2 regions of the Serratia sp. JSRIV002 genome follow, and region 2 is predicted to be linked to the other one. Evidence: riboswitches for the same ligand, from Rfam matches in the RefSeq annotation. Region 2 holds a riboswitch; the other holds the start of a gene.
What was found. Region 2 has a riboswitch for cobalamin ahead of cbiB (adenosylcobinamide-phosphate synthase CbiB). Riboswitches for the same ligand answer to the same signal wherever they lie in the genome.
Positions count from the first base shown of each region.

Region 1: it holds a riboswitch for cobalamin, as region 2 does, so the genes downstream of both, btuB (TonB-dependent vitamin B12 receptor BtuB) here and cbiB (adenosylcobinamide-phosphate synthase CbiB) in region 2, are expected to answer to the same signal.

Region 1 covers NZ_CP074143.1:5,803,747-5,810,382, reverse strand. Annotated here, with positions in the region: gene sthA (Si-specific NAD(P)(+) transhydrogenase) at 1-1,024, opposite strand, end outside; gene fabR (HTH-type transcriptional repressor FabR) at 1,239-1,871, shown strand; gene KGP26_RS27220 (YijD family membrane protein) at 1,885-2,247, shown strand; gene trmA (tRNA (uridine(54)-C5)-methyltransferase TrmA) at 2,312-3,412, opposite strand; cobalamin riboswitch at 3,533-3,748, shown strand; gene btuB (TonB-dependent vitamin B12 receptor BtuB) at 3,822-5,702, shown strand; gene murI (glutamate racemase) at 5,647-6,510, shown strand.
Region 2 covers NZ_CP074143.1:2,481,580-2,488,215, forward strand. Annotated here, with positions in the region: gene hypF (carbamoyltransferase HypF) at 1-1,064, shown strand, start outside; gene KGP26_RS11520 (HupE/UreJ family protein) at 1,144-1,734, shown strand; gene KGP26_RS11525 (hypothetical protein) at 1,942-2,691, shown strand; gene cobD (threonine-phosphate decarboxylase CobD) at 2,817-3,890, opposite strand; cobalamin riboswitch at 4,113-4,306, shown strand; gene cbiB (adenosylcobinamide-phosphate synthase CbiB) at 4,467-5,423, shown strand; gene KGP26_RS11540 (cobyric acid synthase) at 5,473-6,636, shown strand, end outside.

The sequences.
Region 1 (6,636 bases), 2.7 Mb from region 2:
TCAGATGCCCGCTGGCTTCCCCAGAGGAGATGGCCTGAGCGGCGATGCGTCCCTGATCATAAGCAGCAGACGCCAGACTCGGATAGCCGATCACGTCACCCACGGCATAAATGTGGGATACGGCGGTCTGATACATGCTGTTGACCTTCAGCAGGCCACGGCTGTCTGATTCCAGACCCACATTTTCCAGGCCTAGCGCATCGGTATTACCGGTACGGCCATTGGCGTACAGCAGGCAATCGGCCTTCACTTTCTTGCCGGATTTCAGATGCACAATCACGCCATCGTCGGTACCCTCGATCTTCTCGAACTCTTCATTGTGGCGGATCACCACGCCGTTATTCCAGAAGTGGTAAGACAGAGAATCTGACATCTCCTGATCGAGGAACGCCAGCAGCCGATCGCGGGTGTTGATCAAATCCACCTTCACGTTCAAACCGCGGAAGATAGAAGCATATTCGCAGCCAATCACCCCAGCGCCGTAGATAATCACGTGGCGTGGCTCGTGGTTCAGCTCCAGGATGGAGTCGCTGTCATAAATGCGCGAGTGGTTAAAATCAACGCCGTTCGGATGATAAGGGCGTGAACCACAGGCGATCACAATATGGTCGGCGCGGATGGTATCCTGCGTGCCATCCATATAGCTTACGCTGACGGTGTTGGCGTCGATAAACTTGGCGTTACCGGCGAACAGCTTGCACTGGTTACGTTCGTAGAACCCTTGGCGCATGCGCGTTTGCTGGTTAATCACGCTGTCGGCGTGGCGTAAAATGTCAGGGAAGGTGGCACTAAGGGTGCGGGAGTTATTGTAAAGCGGGTTCTGGTTGAATTCGATAATGCGGCTGACGGCGTGGCGGAGGGCTTTTGAGGGGATGGTTCCCCAGTGAGTACAGCCGCCGCCCACGTTATTGTACCGTTCGATCACGGCCACGCGGGCACCTTGTTTCACCAGACCCATGGCTGCGCCTTCACCACCAGGGCCGGAGCCGATGATAATGGCATCAAATTGATAGTGTTGTTGCATGTAGGAGAGACCTGTTCTTATACAAATTTACAACGGTATCTTAACATCATAGCGCTGCGTGCCCAATTACCATTAGCCTTTTTGTGGCAAAGCACAATCGGTGTGGCCTAGAACTGTGACAAAGCGCGTTTGTATAAATGCTGTTGCAATAAATTTGCTATATTGCCAGTTCTGCGGCGTTAGACTGAAGAAGGGAAGTCATCCGGATATGCAAATGGGCGTCAGAGCACAACAAAAAGAACGCACTCGTCGTTCCCTCATTGAGGCGGCTTTCAGCCAACTGAGTGCCGAGCGCAGTTTTGCCAGCCTGAGCCTGCGTGAAGTCTCACGAGAGGCGGGCATCGCGCCCACGTCTTTCTATCGTCATTTTCGCGATGTGGATGAGCTTGGGCTCACCATGGTTGACGAAAGCGGCCTGATGCTGCGCCAATTGATGCGCCAGGCACGCCAGCGTATTGCCAAAGGCGGCAGCGTGATCCGCACGTCGGTATCGACCTTTATGGAGTTTATCGGCAATAATCCCAACGCCTTTCGGCTGTTGCTGCGTGAACGTTCCGGCACCTCGGCCGCGTTTCGTGCGGCGGTAGCACGGGAAATCCAACATTTTATCGCCGAACTGGCAGATTACCTTGAGCTGGAAAACCATATGCCGCGTAGTTTTACCGAGGCGCAGGCGGAAGCTATGGTGACGATTGTGTTCAGTGCCGGTGCGGAAGCGCTGGATATTGATATTGAACAACGGCGGCAGCTCGAAGAAAGGTTAGTGTTGCAACTGCGGATGATTTCCAAAGGAGCCTATTACTGGTATCGCCGCGAACAAGAAAAAGCATCTGTATCCCACGTATAACAAGGTGAAAGTCATGGAAAAACTAAGCCGTGAGAATGGTACTTTACTGCTGGCGTTGATTGCCGGCCTGTCCGTAAACGGTTCCTTTGCCGCGCTGTTCAGTTCGGTGGTGTCGTTTTCAGCCTTCCCGTTGATTGCTTTGGTGTTGGCGGTATATTGCCTGCATCAGCGTTACCTGAACCAGCCAATGCCGGATGGTATGCCAAAACTGGCGGCTGGCTGTTTCCTGTTGGGCGTCCTGGGATATAGCGCGATCGTGCGTGCGGAATACCCGCAGATCGGCTCGAACTTCCTGCCCTCGATTGTCTGCGTGGTGCTGGTGCTCTGGATTGGTTTTCAATTAAAGAAACGCAATACCGTCACTGTTCAGCATTAAAAATGGTTTTATCGAGAAAAGGCACTCCGCGGAGTGCCTTTTTTGGTTTTTGCGCCTGTCTAGATCAGCGGCGTTCGAGCAATACGCCACATTCCATATGATGGGTGTATGGGAACTGATCGAATAGAGCCAGGCGAGTGATTTTGTGCGTGGTCTGCAGCGTATCCAGATTGGCGCACAGGGTCTCCGGGTTGCAGGAGATGTAAAGGATGCGTGGATAGGTCTGCACCATCTTCACCGTTTCCTCATCCAGCCCGCTGCGCGGCGGATCGACGAAAATCGTCTCACAGTTATAGCTGCTCAGATCGATCCCTCTTAACCGGTTGAACTCGCGAGCGCCGTTCATTGCCTGAGTGAAGTCTTCCGCCGCCATACGGATAATCTGCACGTTGTCGATATTATTGGCCGCGATGTTGTACTGCGCCGCCGCCACCGAAGGCTTGGCAATTTCAGTGGCTAATACCCGCTCGAAGTTGCGGGCCAGGGCCAGCGAGAAGTTGCCGTTACCGCAATACAGCTCCAGCAGATCCCCTTTTGAACCTTGGGTGACATCCAGCGCCCATTCCAGCATTTGCACGTTCATGGCGGCGTTTGGCTGGGTGAAGCTGTTTTCGACCTGGCGATAAATCATTGCGCGGCCAGCGACCGGCAGCACTTCGTCGACGTAGTCCTGATCCAGCATGATTTTCATCTTCGAGGCGCGGCCAATCAGTTGCACATCGAAGCCGTCTGCGCGTAACGCATCACGCAGCGCAGTGGCATCTTGCTGCCATTGTTCGTCCAGCTTGCGGTGATACAGCAGCGAGGCAATGATCTTACCGCTCTGCGTAGAAAGATAATCGATCTGGAACAGCTTGTGGCGCAGCACTGGATTGGGCTTGAGGGCCGCCATCAGGGCGCTCATCAGGCGGTTAATCAGCTCGCTGGCCGCCGGGAAGCTATCGACGCGAATACGCTGCTTGGTCTGCTGATCGAACATGATGTGGTACATATCGTCCTCATCATGCCAGATGCGGAATTCCGCACGCATCCGGTAGTGGCTGACTGGCGAGCGAAACACTTCCGGCTCGGGCGCCGTGAACGGTGACATCATGGTCTTCAGGCGGGCTGTTTTCTCCGCCAGTTGGTCGTCATAGCGTTCAATAGGCAAATTCTCGGGCGTCATGGTTTCTCTCGTCAGGCAAATTGGATCAGCGGGGATTGTAGGGAATCAGCCCGTGAAGTCCAGTTTTGTTGTGGTGCTATTTTGCAACACTGTTGGCAATCTAGACATCCATTTTCATTGATTGTAGCATTGCCGTCCGGTCTCAAGCAGCGAGTGAAAAGGGAATCCAGTGCAAATCTGGAGCTGACGCGCAGCGGTATGGGGAAGTCACGGCGATAGCGTTAAATGACGCAGACACTGTCCACTGCAGGATGGGAAGTCATCGCCCGGTGCGGGTTGCCACAGGCAACCGGCAAATCCCAAGCCCGAAAACCTACCGGTGTACGTCGCAATATCCATAGCCGTCGCGAACTACCGGCCGTGGCCCTGCGGCATCCCCAATGAAGTTTGGATGCTTTTTATAATGACAATGATAAAAAATACACTGCTGGCGGTGGTCTCCTCCGCGACGGCATTTTCTGGATGGGCGCAAGATAACACCACGGCTAAAAGTAGCGATGATCTGGTGGTGACCGCCAATCGCTTCCCTCAACCGGTCTCTTCCGTATTGGCGCCTGCCGATGTGGTAACCCGCGAAGATATCGATCGCTGGCAGGCCAAAAGCCTCAATGATGTAATGCGCCGTTTGCCCGGTGTCGATATTTCACAGTACGGCGGTATGGGGCAGGGGTCATCCCTCTCGGTACGCGGCACTGAAGCTCGTCATGTATTGGTTCTGATTGACGGCGTGCCAATGGCCCGTCTGGGGATCAGCAACGGCGTCGATTTTAACCAGGTTCCGTTGGCGCTGGTTCAGCGTGTGGAGTTTATCCGTGGGCCGCGCTCTGCCATTTACGGTTCTGGTGCCATCGGCGGGGTCATCAACATCATTACCCAGACGGATAAAGAGGGCGGAAAAGTCCAGGCGGGGATCGGTTCTAAAGGATACCAGCAGTACGATGGTGCCTTGCGCCAGCGTTTTGATAACACTGTTGCTACCGTTGCGGGCAGCTACCAGATGACCAACGGTTTCAATGTGCAGCCAGGCTCGCCTTATTCGGTCGACAGCGATCGTGATGGTTTCCGTAATAAAAGCTTCTGGGGCGGGTTGGAACAGCAGTTCAATCAGAATTTCTCAGGCTTCGTGCGGGGTTATGGTTATACCAATAACTCGGACTACGATGTCGGCAGTGTACCTTACAGCCCGAAGTACAGTAATGATGAAGACCGCCTGTATAGCCATACCTATGATATGGGGCTGCGTTTCCTGTCTGGGGCTTTCTCTTCTCAACTGACGGGCAGCTATCAGAAACAGAAAGATTACAACTACAGCAGCCAGAATGGCCGTTATGGCATCAGCACTACGCTGGATGATATGGATCAGCGTAACCTGCAATGGGGCAATACCTATGCTTTCGAGCACGGTAGCGTTACCGCCGGTGCCGATTTCCAGCAACAGCGCCTGACCTCTTCCGACAGTTCCTTTGCCGATACCTATAAAAGAGACAACACGGGGCTGTACCTGAGCGGTCAACAGCAGTTTGGCAGCGTGACGCTGGAAGCCTCTGGGCGTGAAGACAAGGCAGGTGATTTTGGTTGGCACGGCACTTGGCAGACCGCGGCAGGTTGGGAGTTTGTTGATGGCTATCGAGCTACCTTATCTTATGGTACGGGTTTCCTGACGCCGTCATTGGGTCAGCAATATGGCTCAAAACGCTTTGGCATTGATTCCAACAGCAACCTCAAGCCGGAAGAGTCCAAACAGTGGGAAATGGGTCTGGAAGGTTTGACCGGGCCATTGGATTGGCGTCTGTCTGCTTACCATTACAAAATCCAGAACCTGATCAACTATGATTCTGACCCGGTGACCTATCAGGGGCAGTATTACAATGTGGATCGGGCAACGATTAAAGGCGTTGAATGGACCGGTAGCTTTGATACCTGGATGTTCACCCACCGTTTGACGCTGCAATATATCGATCCGCGTAATGACCAGACCGATGAGGTGCTGGCGCGCCGTTCGAAACGTCAGGCCAAATATCAGTTGGATTGGACGATGTTCAACCTGGACATGGATATCTCGTATCAGTACTACGGCAAGCGTTACGACAATATCTCTTCTACTTATAACCCTGAGCAGCGCGTATTGCCGAGTTACAGCACGGTCGACGTGAGCGCCTCATATCCAATAACCTCTCAGCTGACAGTTCGTGGTAGAATTGCCAACCTGTTTGATAAAGATTATGAGACGGCTTATGGCTACGCTACCCCAGGAAGAGAGTACTACCTCACTGGCAGCTATACCTTCTAACGCCACTGCGGCTCCTCGCCCGACGGCGCTGGTTTTTGATTCCGGCGTCGGCGGGTTGTCAGTGTTTCAGGAGGTTCGGCAACTGCTGCCGGATCTCCACTATATCTATGCCTTCGATAACGTGGCATTCCCCTACGGCGAGAAATCCGAAGAGTTCATCGTTGAGCGCGTGCTGGAAATTGTCAGTGCGGTTCAGGAACGTCATCCTTTGGCAATCGTCATCATTGCCTGCAATACCGCCAGTACCGTTTCCTTACCTGCGCTGCGTGAGCATTTTGCTTTCCCGGTGGTGGGAGTGGTGCCAGCGATCAAGCCTGCTGCCAAACTGACCGCCAACGGTATCGTCGGTTTACTGGCCACGCGCGGTACGGTTCAGCGTACTTATACTCATGAACTGATCGAGCGTTTCGCGACAGATTGCAAAATTGAGCTGTTAGGCTCTTCTGAGCTGGTGGAGCTGGCAGAAGCCAAGCTGCATGGTGAACCTGTGCCGCTGGCAACGCTGAAGAAAATATTGCAGCCGTGGCTGAGCATGCGCGAGCCTCCGGACACGGTCGTGTTGGGCTGTACTCACTTCCCTCTATTATCTGAAGAGCTGATGCAAGTCCTGCCTGAAGGAACGCGTCTGGTGGATTCCGGTGCGGCAATTGCCCGCAGAGCTGCCTGGCTTATCTCTAATCAGGAAAATCTGGTCTCAACTCAGGAAGAGAATCTGGCGTATTGCATGGCGCTGAATGAAGACACCGATGCTTTATTGCCCGTTTTGCAGGGTTATGGCTTTAAATCGTTGAAAAAACTGCCGCTTTAATGGGGTTTTGCTTAAACATTCGACGGTCAGCAAAAAAAATGAATTTAGGGGTTGCGGCGTTCTGAGAACTCCCTATAATGCGCCTCCACTGACCGGGAACAACGACGAACAAGTCGCCCAGCCAGG
Region 2 (6,636 bases):
TGGGAGCCGACAGCAAGAATACCTTCTGCCTGCTGTGGGATGACCGGGCGGTGGTCAGCCAGCATCTAGGCTCGCTAGGAGATGAAACCAACCGGCAACAGCAACAACGATTGCTGACGCTTTTTGGCGAAATCTACGGTGTGGTGCCGCAGGCGGTCGCCATCGATGCTCACCCCGGCTATCTCAGCCACCAGCAGGGCCAGGCGTTGGCCAATGAGCGGGCGATCCCTTGTGTCACCACGCTGCATCATCATGCCCATCTGGTTGCCTGCCTGGCGGAACATGGCTGGCCGCGCGACGGCGGTAAGGTGATTGGTCTGGCGTTGGATGGGCTGGGATATGGTCTTGGCGGGCAACTGTGGGGCGGTGAATGCCTGCTGGTGGATTATCAGCATTGTGAGTATTTAGGCGGGTTGCCCGCAGTGGCATTGCCGGGGGGCGATGTGGCCGCTCGCCAGCCGTGGCGCAACCTGTTGGCCCAGTTACAGCGTTTTGTCCCCGATTGGCAGACGTTGCCAGAGGCCGCCGCAATCCCTCAACCGCAGGCGACGATCTTACTGCGGGCGGTAGAACGGCAAATCAACTCGCCGTTGGCCTCTTCCGCCGGGCGCTTGTTTGATGCGGTGGCAGCAGCATTGCAGATCGTGCCGCCACAAATTTCCTGGGAGGGAGAGGCTGCCTGCCAGTTGGAGGCCTTGGCATGGCAAAGCCCGCCTCATCAGCCGCCGGTTTCGCTGCCGCTGCTTGGCAATCAGCTGGAACTGGCCACCTTCTGGCAGCAATGGCTGGCCTATAAAGCTCCCCCGGCGCAGCGTGCTTATGCGTTCCATGTTGCCTTGGCCCAGGGTTTTGCCGCACTGGCTCGCCACGCGACAAAGCAATACGGCATCAATACTGTCGTGCTGTCCGGTGGAGTGATGCATAACGCGCTGCTGCGGCAACTATTGATCCAGCAGTTATACGGATTACAAGTCTTGCTGCCATCCCGTTTACCAGCTGGCGATGGCGGTCTGGCTTTGGGGCAGGCGCTGATTGCCGCCAACCGACTTTTAAGGCAGGTATAAGGATGATTTTATAACGTAATTAACTGTTTTTATGAGTAAAACCACCACCTTCATTCACTGGAAAATTTAGGTATTCATTATGCGTATTAATGTCAAAGCTGTGGCTGTATCCCTACTGGCGCTGTTCCCCATGCTGGCCTTTGCTCATGTGGGCCATGACGGCGGCGCGCATCACGTATTAAGCTTTACCGAAGGCTTTATCCATCCGCTGACCGGGATGGATCATCTGGTCGCCATGGTTCTGGTGGGTATCTGGAGCGCCATGAATACCAAGCAGTGGTGGCTGGCGCCGCTGGCATTTGCTGGTTTGCTGCTGACCGGCGCGTTGGTTGGCATGGCGGGCGTCACCGTACCTGGCACTGAATTTATCGTTGCCGCCTCGCTGCTGGGCATAGGTGTGATGGTTGCCTTACAGCTGAAACTGTCGGCGATAACGGGCGCGTTGATTATTGGCGCTTTTGCCATTTTCCACGGCCTGGCCCACGGTGCGGAGCTTTCCCATTCGGTGGCGGCGCTTTCCGGTATGGTGATGGCAACGGCGCTGCTGCACGTGGCGGGGTTGGGTATCGGCTATCTGATGGCATCTTCGTCTACGCACAGTGGCTGGGCGCGGGTGATTGGCGGCGGCTCATCGCTGCTGGGGCTCGGCCTGCTCAGCGGTGTGATCTGAGTCTATCAATCTATTAACCCTAGTTTGCTGGCAGTGACTTTGCGATAGCTGCCAGCAGTCTCCCCTGTTGATCTCAAAAAATAACAAGCGGCTGGATTTGTGCCAATTTTATCGTTAGATTCCCTGCTAGCTATGTGCGCTTGATACTGTGCTGTCGCACAACTTTTAACCACATGAGTTAATTAAAAAATTACAGGGAATATTGCTATGAACAGGGTGATAGGTGTACTGGCGTTATGCCTGGTTTCTTTTTCTTCTCTGGCCGATTGCCAGCCCCTCCTAGCCGATCTGGCTAAACCCTTCGCCGCCAAAGTGAGCATGAATACCGAGCTGTCCACCTGTAAGGTGTGGCCCTATGCCCCGGATAAAACCATTGCGGTACTGATGCTGGAACCTAAGGAAGAGGCCCAACCCGATTTTACCGACTTTGACGTCGCCGTTTTGGTGGTTGATAGCCAGACCGGCAAGGTGCTGGCTAGCAAATATCATCCCAAGGCGATTATGGATGATGCCATCTACACCAGTAGCGTGACCATCGACACCGCGCGCTATCAATTATCTCCGGCGATACGCGCCTTCGGGGTGCGTTTTATCCACCGTGGCTCCTCCTCGGTCAATCCCCTTAGCATCGAACGCCTTAACCTCTATACCCTGCAGGATCGGCAAGTCAATCTGGTGCTCAACAATCTCACCATGAATGAATATAGCGGTGAGTGGGATGGCCAGTGTGCCGGGGATTTTGCCACGACCCATCGCGCATTGGCGCTTGGCAAGAACGCACACAACGGCTTCCAGGATCTGCAACTACAGACGATGGCGACGCATAAGGAAGCCAGCAAAAAAGGGGAGGACTGTGTGGAAAGCAACAGCATCGTTGCCAAGACTCGCGTCGAGCTCAAGTTCGATGGTAAAACCTATCCCGTAGAGCAGGATAAGTTGCTCGAACATCGTTTTTAATCCGTGCCTGGTCGTTAGTAGCCTTGACTGATCCTCACCCTGAAGGACGAGGATCCCCACGTTAACGAGCCGAACCTAAGCCGCGTGCTGCGACGGGCTTTCCGTGGGCAAAAAATTCCTTCGCCTCAGTTCTCCACCAGCACCTGTTGCAGCGCGGCTATCAGCCTGCGGTTGGCCGCTTCGCTCTTGATCGCCACCCGATAATAGTCGGCGGAAAGGCCAGGGTAGTTGGCACAGTGGCGGATCAAGATGCGGTGCTGCAACAACGCCTGCTGCAGATCGTAGCCGGGGCGCAGGCAGCGTAGGAAAATATAGTTCGCTGCCCCTGGCCAGATACGCAAGTGCGGCAAGGCTGTCAGCGCGTCAAACAACCAAGCACGCTGCTCTGTCAGCCATTGGTGGGTTTGCTGGATGTAATCGAGATCGTCCAGGATCACTTCGCCGGCCAGTGCCGCATAGGCATTGATGGTCCAGGGTTCGCGTTGCTGTTTCATCTGTTGCAGGCCAGCGCGATCGCTGCTGACCAGATAGCCGAGCCGCAGCCCGGGAATGGCGAAGAATTTGGTTAATGAACGCAGAATGTAGAGGCGTGAATAGTCCGCCATTTGTGGGATCAGCCCCGGCGCATCTGGCAGAAAGTCGATAAAGGCTTCATCAACGATCAACGCAATATTGTGCTGGCGACAACAGGCGACAATGGCCTGCAATAGCGCGGGGTCTGGCATCAGCCCGGTCGGATTGTTGGGGGTAGCCAGGAACAGGCAGTCCGGTTGGCGCTCGGCCAGCACCTGTAGCAACTGCTCATCGGGCTGAAATCCACCGGCTTCATCCAGCGGGTAGTCCTCGATCTGGCAGTCAATCCGCTGCAATGCCCGGCGGTATTCGGCAAACCCAGGCGTTAGGAGCAGCGCCGTGCGGGGGCGTAGCCGGTTCACGATGGCGTAAATCAGCTCGGTGGCCCCGTTGCCTGCCATGATATTTTCCGCCGGGCAGTGATGAACCCCTGCCAATGCTGCATGCAGACGCCGGTATTCAACGTCGGGATAGCATTCGGCGCTGGTCAGATGCTCGATAATCGCCGCCTTCAGGCTGGCGGGCATGCCCAATGGATTGATATTGGCGCTGAAATCAATAATCTCGGCCGGATCCAGGCCGCTTTTCAACGCCATTTCCAGTACGTTACCACCATGTTCACTCACGGTTTTGCTATTCCCCCTGTCAAGTTTGCGTGCAGGATAACACAGGGTAATCGCCGTTGATCCGGCGTAAACCAAACCTGTCGCTCTGGTGAATGCCAGATCTTGGCGTGTATTCGCGATATCAACAGGTTATTATGGCATGGCGATTGTCGAGGCTATCGAGATGATAACTAAGCGATAAATTGAAGCGTTGCGTTTATTGAAGCGAAAACGTGGTAATTAACCGAATTATTGCCAACTGGATAACCCACATCCTGAACGATAACAGGTTGTGGTTGGGAAGGGGGTGTAACTCCCCCGCAGCCCCCGCTGCTGTGATGCCGACGAGTCCACTGCGCCACTGATCTGAGGATTGGGAAGGGAGTGGATAAGGATGACGCTAAGCCAGAAGACCGACCAGTTGGTCACACATTCAACACCTTCGGTGGGAAGGGGGTTGTCATGAGATACGTGCAGCTATGTTGCACCGCTTGGTCGTATCCTGTTGACACTCAAATCCCGCCCGAGAGGTCGGGATTTTTTTATGTCATTAACCCACCATCAAGTTTTCTCGATCGTGGCTATAAGGTGCGTGCCATGACGCTGCTAGCCTGGTTCGTGGCCTTTCTGCTCGACAGCCTGTTAGGCGACCCGCCGCACTGGCCGCATCCGGTGCGCTGGATCGGCAACCTGATCACGGTGCATCAACGCGCGATCCGCCGGATTTGCCATAGCGAGAGGGCGCTAAAACTTGGTGGCGGGCTGTTGTGGCTGGGCGTAGTTGGGTTGGTTTGGCTGGTCAGTTGGGGCTTTTTAACGCTGATGCAGCATATTCACCCGTGGTTGGGCTGGTTGGCGGAAGTCTGGCTGATTTATACCCTGCTCGCCGGGCGCTGCCTGGAACAGTCGGCCATGGAGGTTCACCGGGCACTGCAAAGTGCCGATCTTGAGGAGAGCCGCCGCAAGCTGTCGTGGATTGTCGGGCGGGATACCTCACAGTTGGAAGAGCCGCAAATTACCCGGGCAGTGGTGGAGACGGTGGCGGAAAACAGCGTGGATGGCGTAATTGCGCCGCTATTCTTCCTGTTGCTCGGCGGAGCACCGCTGGCGATGGCGTATAAAGCGGTTAACACCCTCGATTCGATGGTGGGCTATAAAACGCCTAAATACCGCGCTATCGGCTATGTGTCGGCGCGGATGGATGACTTCGCCAACTGGTTACCAGCCCGGCTTAGTTGGCTACTGCTGAGCTGTGCGGCCCGGCTGCACGGATTGGACTATCGCCAGGCGTTACGTATCGGCTGGCGCGATCGCTATCAGCATACCAGCCCCAACTGCGCTTGGTCGGAAGCTACCGTGGCTGGAGCGCTGGGAGTGCGGCTTGGCGGTTCTAACATCTACTTTGGTCAGCGGGTCGAAAAGCCGTGGATCGGTGAGGCTCGGCGGGAGATCGAGCTGGCAGATATTCCCCGCAGCACGCGTCTGATGATGACGGCCTCGCTATTGGCTCTGCTGCTGTTTGCCGCGTTGCGTCTACTATGGCTTGGCGCTTGAAATAATAATGGTTTGCGCGGCTTGGCCAGCGCGACGTGGAGAATAAATGATGAAACGGTGTGTGATGGTGCAGGGAACCGCATCCGATGTGGGTAAAAGCGTGCTGGTGGCCGGGCTGTGCCGGATCTTTATGCAGGATGGCTATCGCTGTGCGCCGTTTAAATCGCAGAATATGGCGCTCAACTCTGGCATTACCGCCCGTGGCGAAGAGATGGGCCGGGCGCAGATCTTTCAGGCCGAAGCCGCCGGTATCGCACCCGATGTGCGGATGAACCCGGTCCTGCTGAAACCGACCAGCGATTGTCAGGCGCAGGTGGTGCTGATGGGCAAAGTGGCCTGCAATATGGACGCGGTCAGCTATCACGAGTACAAGCCGCAGTTGCAGCAACAAATCAGCGAGGTGTATCACAGCCTGGCCAGCGGCTACGAAATCATGGTGCTGGAGGGGGCGGGTAGCCCGGCGGAAATCAACCTGCGCGACCGTGACATCGTCAATATGGGCATGGCGGCGATCGCCGATGCGCCAGTACTGTTGGTGGCCGATATCGATCGCGGCGGGGTATTTGCCGCCATTTATGGCACGTTGGCACTGCTAGAACCGGAAGAAAAAGCTCGGGTGAAAGGGGTGATCATCAATAAATTCCGTGGTGATATTGCCTTACTCTACTCGGGGCTGGAGCAGATTGAGGCGCTGACCGGTGTGCCGGTGCTGGGCGTGATGCCCTGGTTGCATATCGATCTGGAAGATGAGGATGGTGTGGCGTTGCAAAATGGCAAATACGCCCCGACAGGCAGTAGTCATGAGCTGGACATTGCGGTGGTGCAACTGCCCTATATGTCCAACTTTACCGATTTTAATGCCTTGGCGGCCCAGCCGGACGTAGAGCTGCGCTATGTTTCGCACCCGGCGGCGCTGGCCGGTGCCGATCTGATTATCCTGCCGGGTAGCAAAAACACCCTGGGGGATTTGCAGTGGCTACAACGGAGCGGGTTGGCGGCGGCGTTACAGGAGCAGCACCGGGCCGGAGTGCAGATCGTGGGTATTTGCGGCGGCTACCAGATGCTCGGTAAGCACATTATTGATGGCGTGGAGTCCGGTGTGGAACAGATGGCGGGTTTGGGCTTGTTGGATGTCACCACCCGCTTCGCACCGCAAAAAGTCACTACGCAGGTGAAAGCACAATGTGAGCCTGGGTTGCCCGGCCTCTGGTCT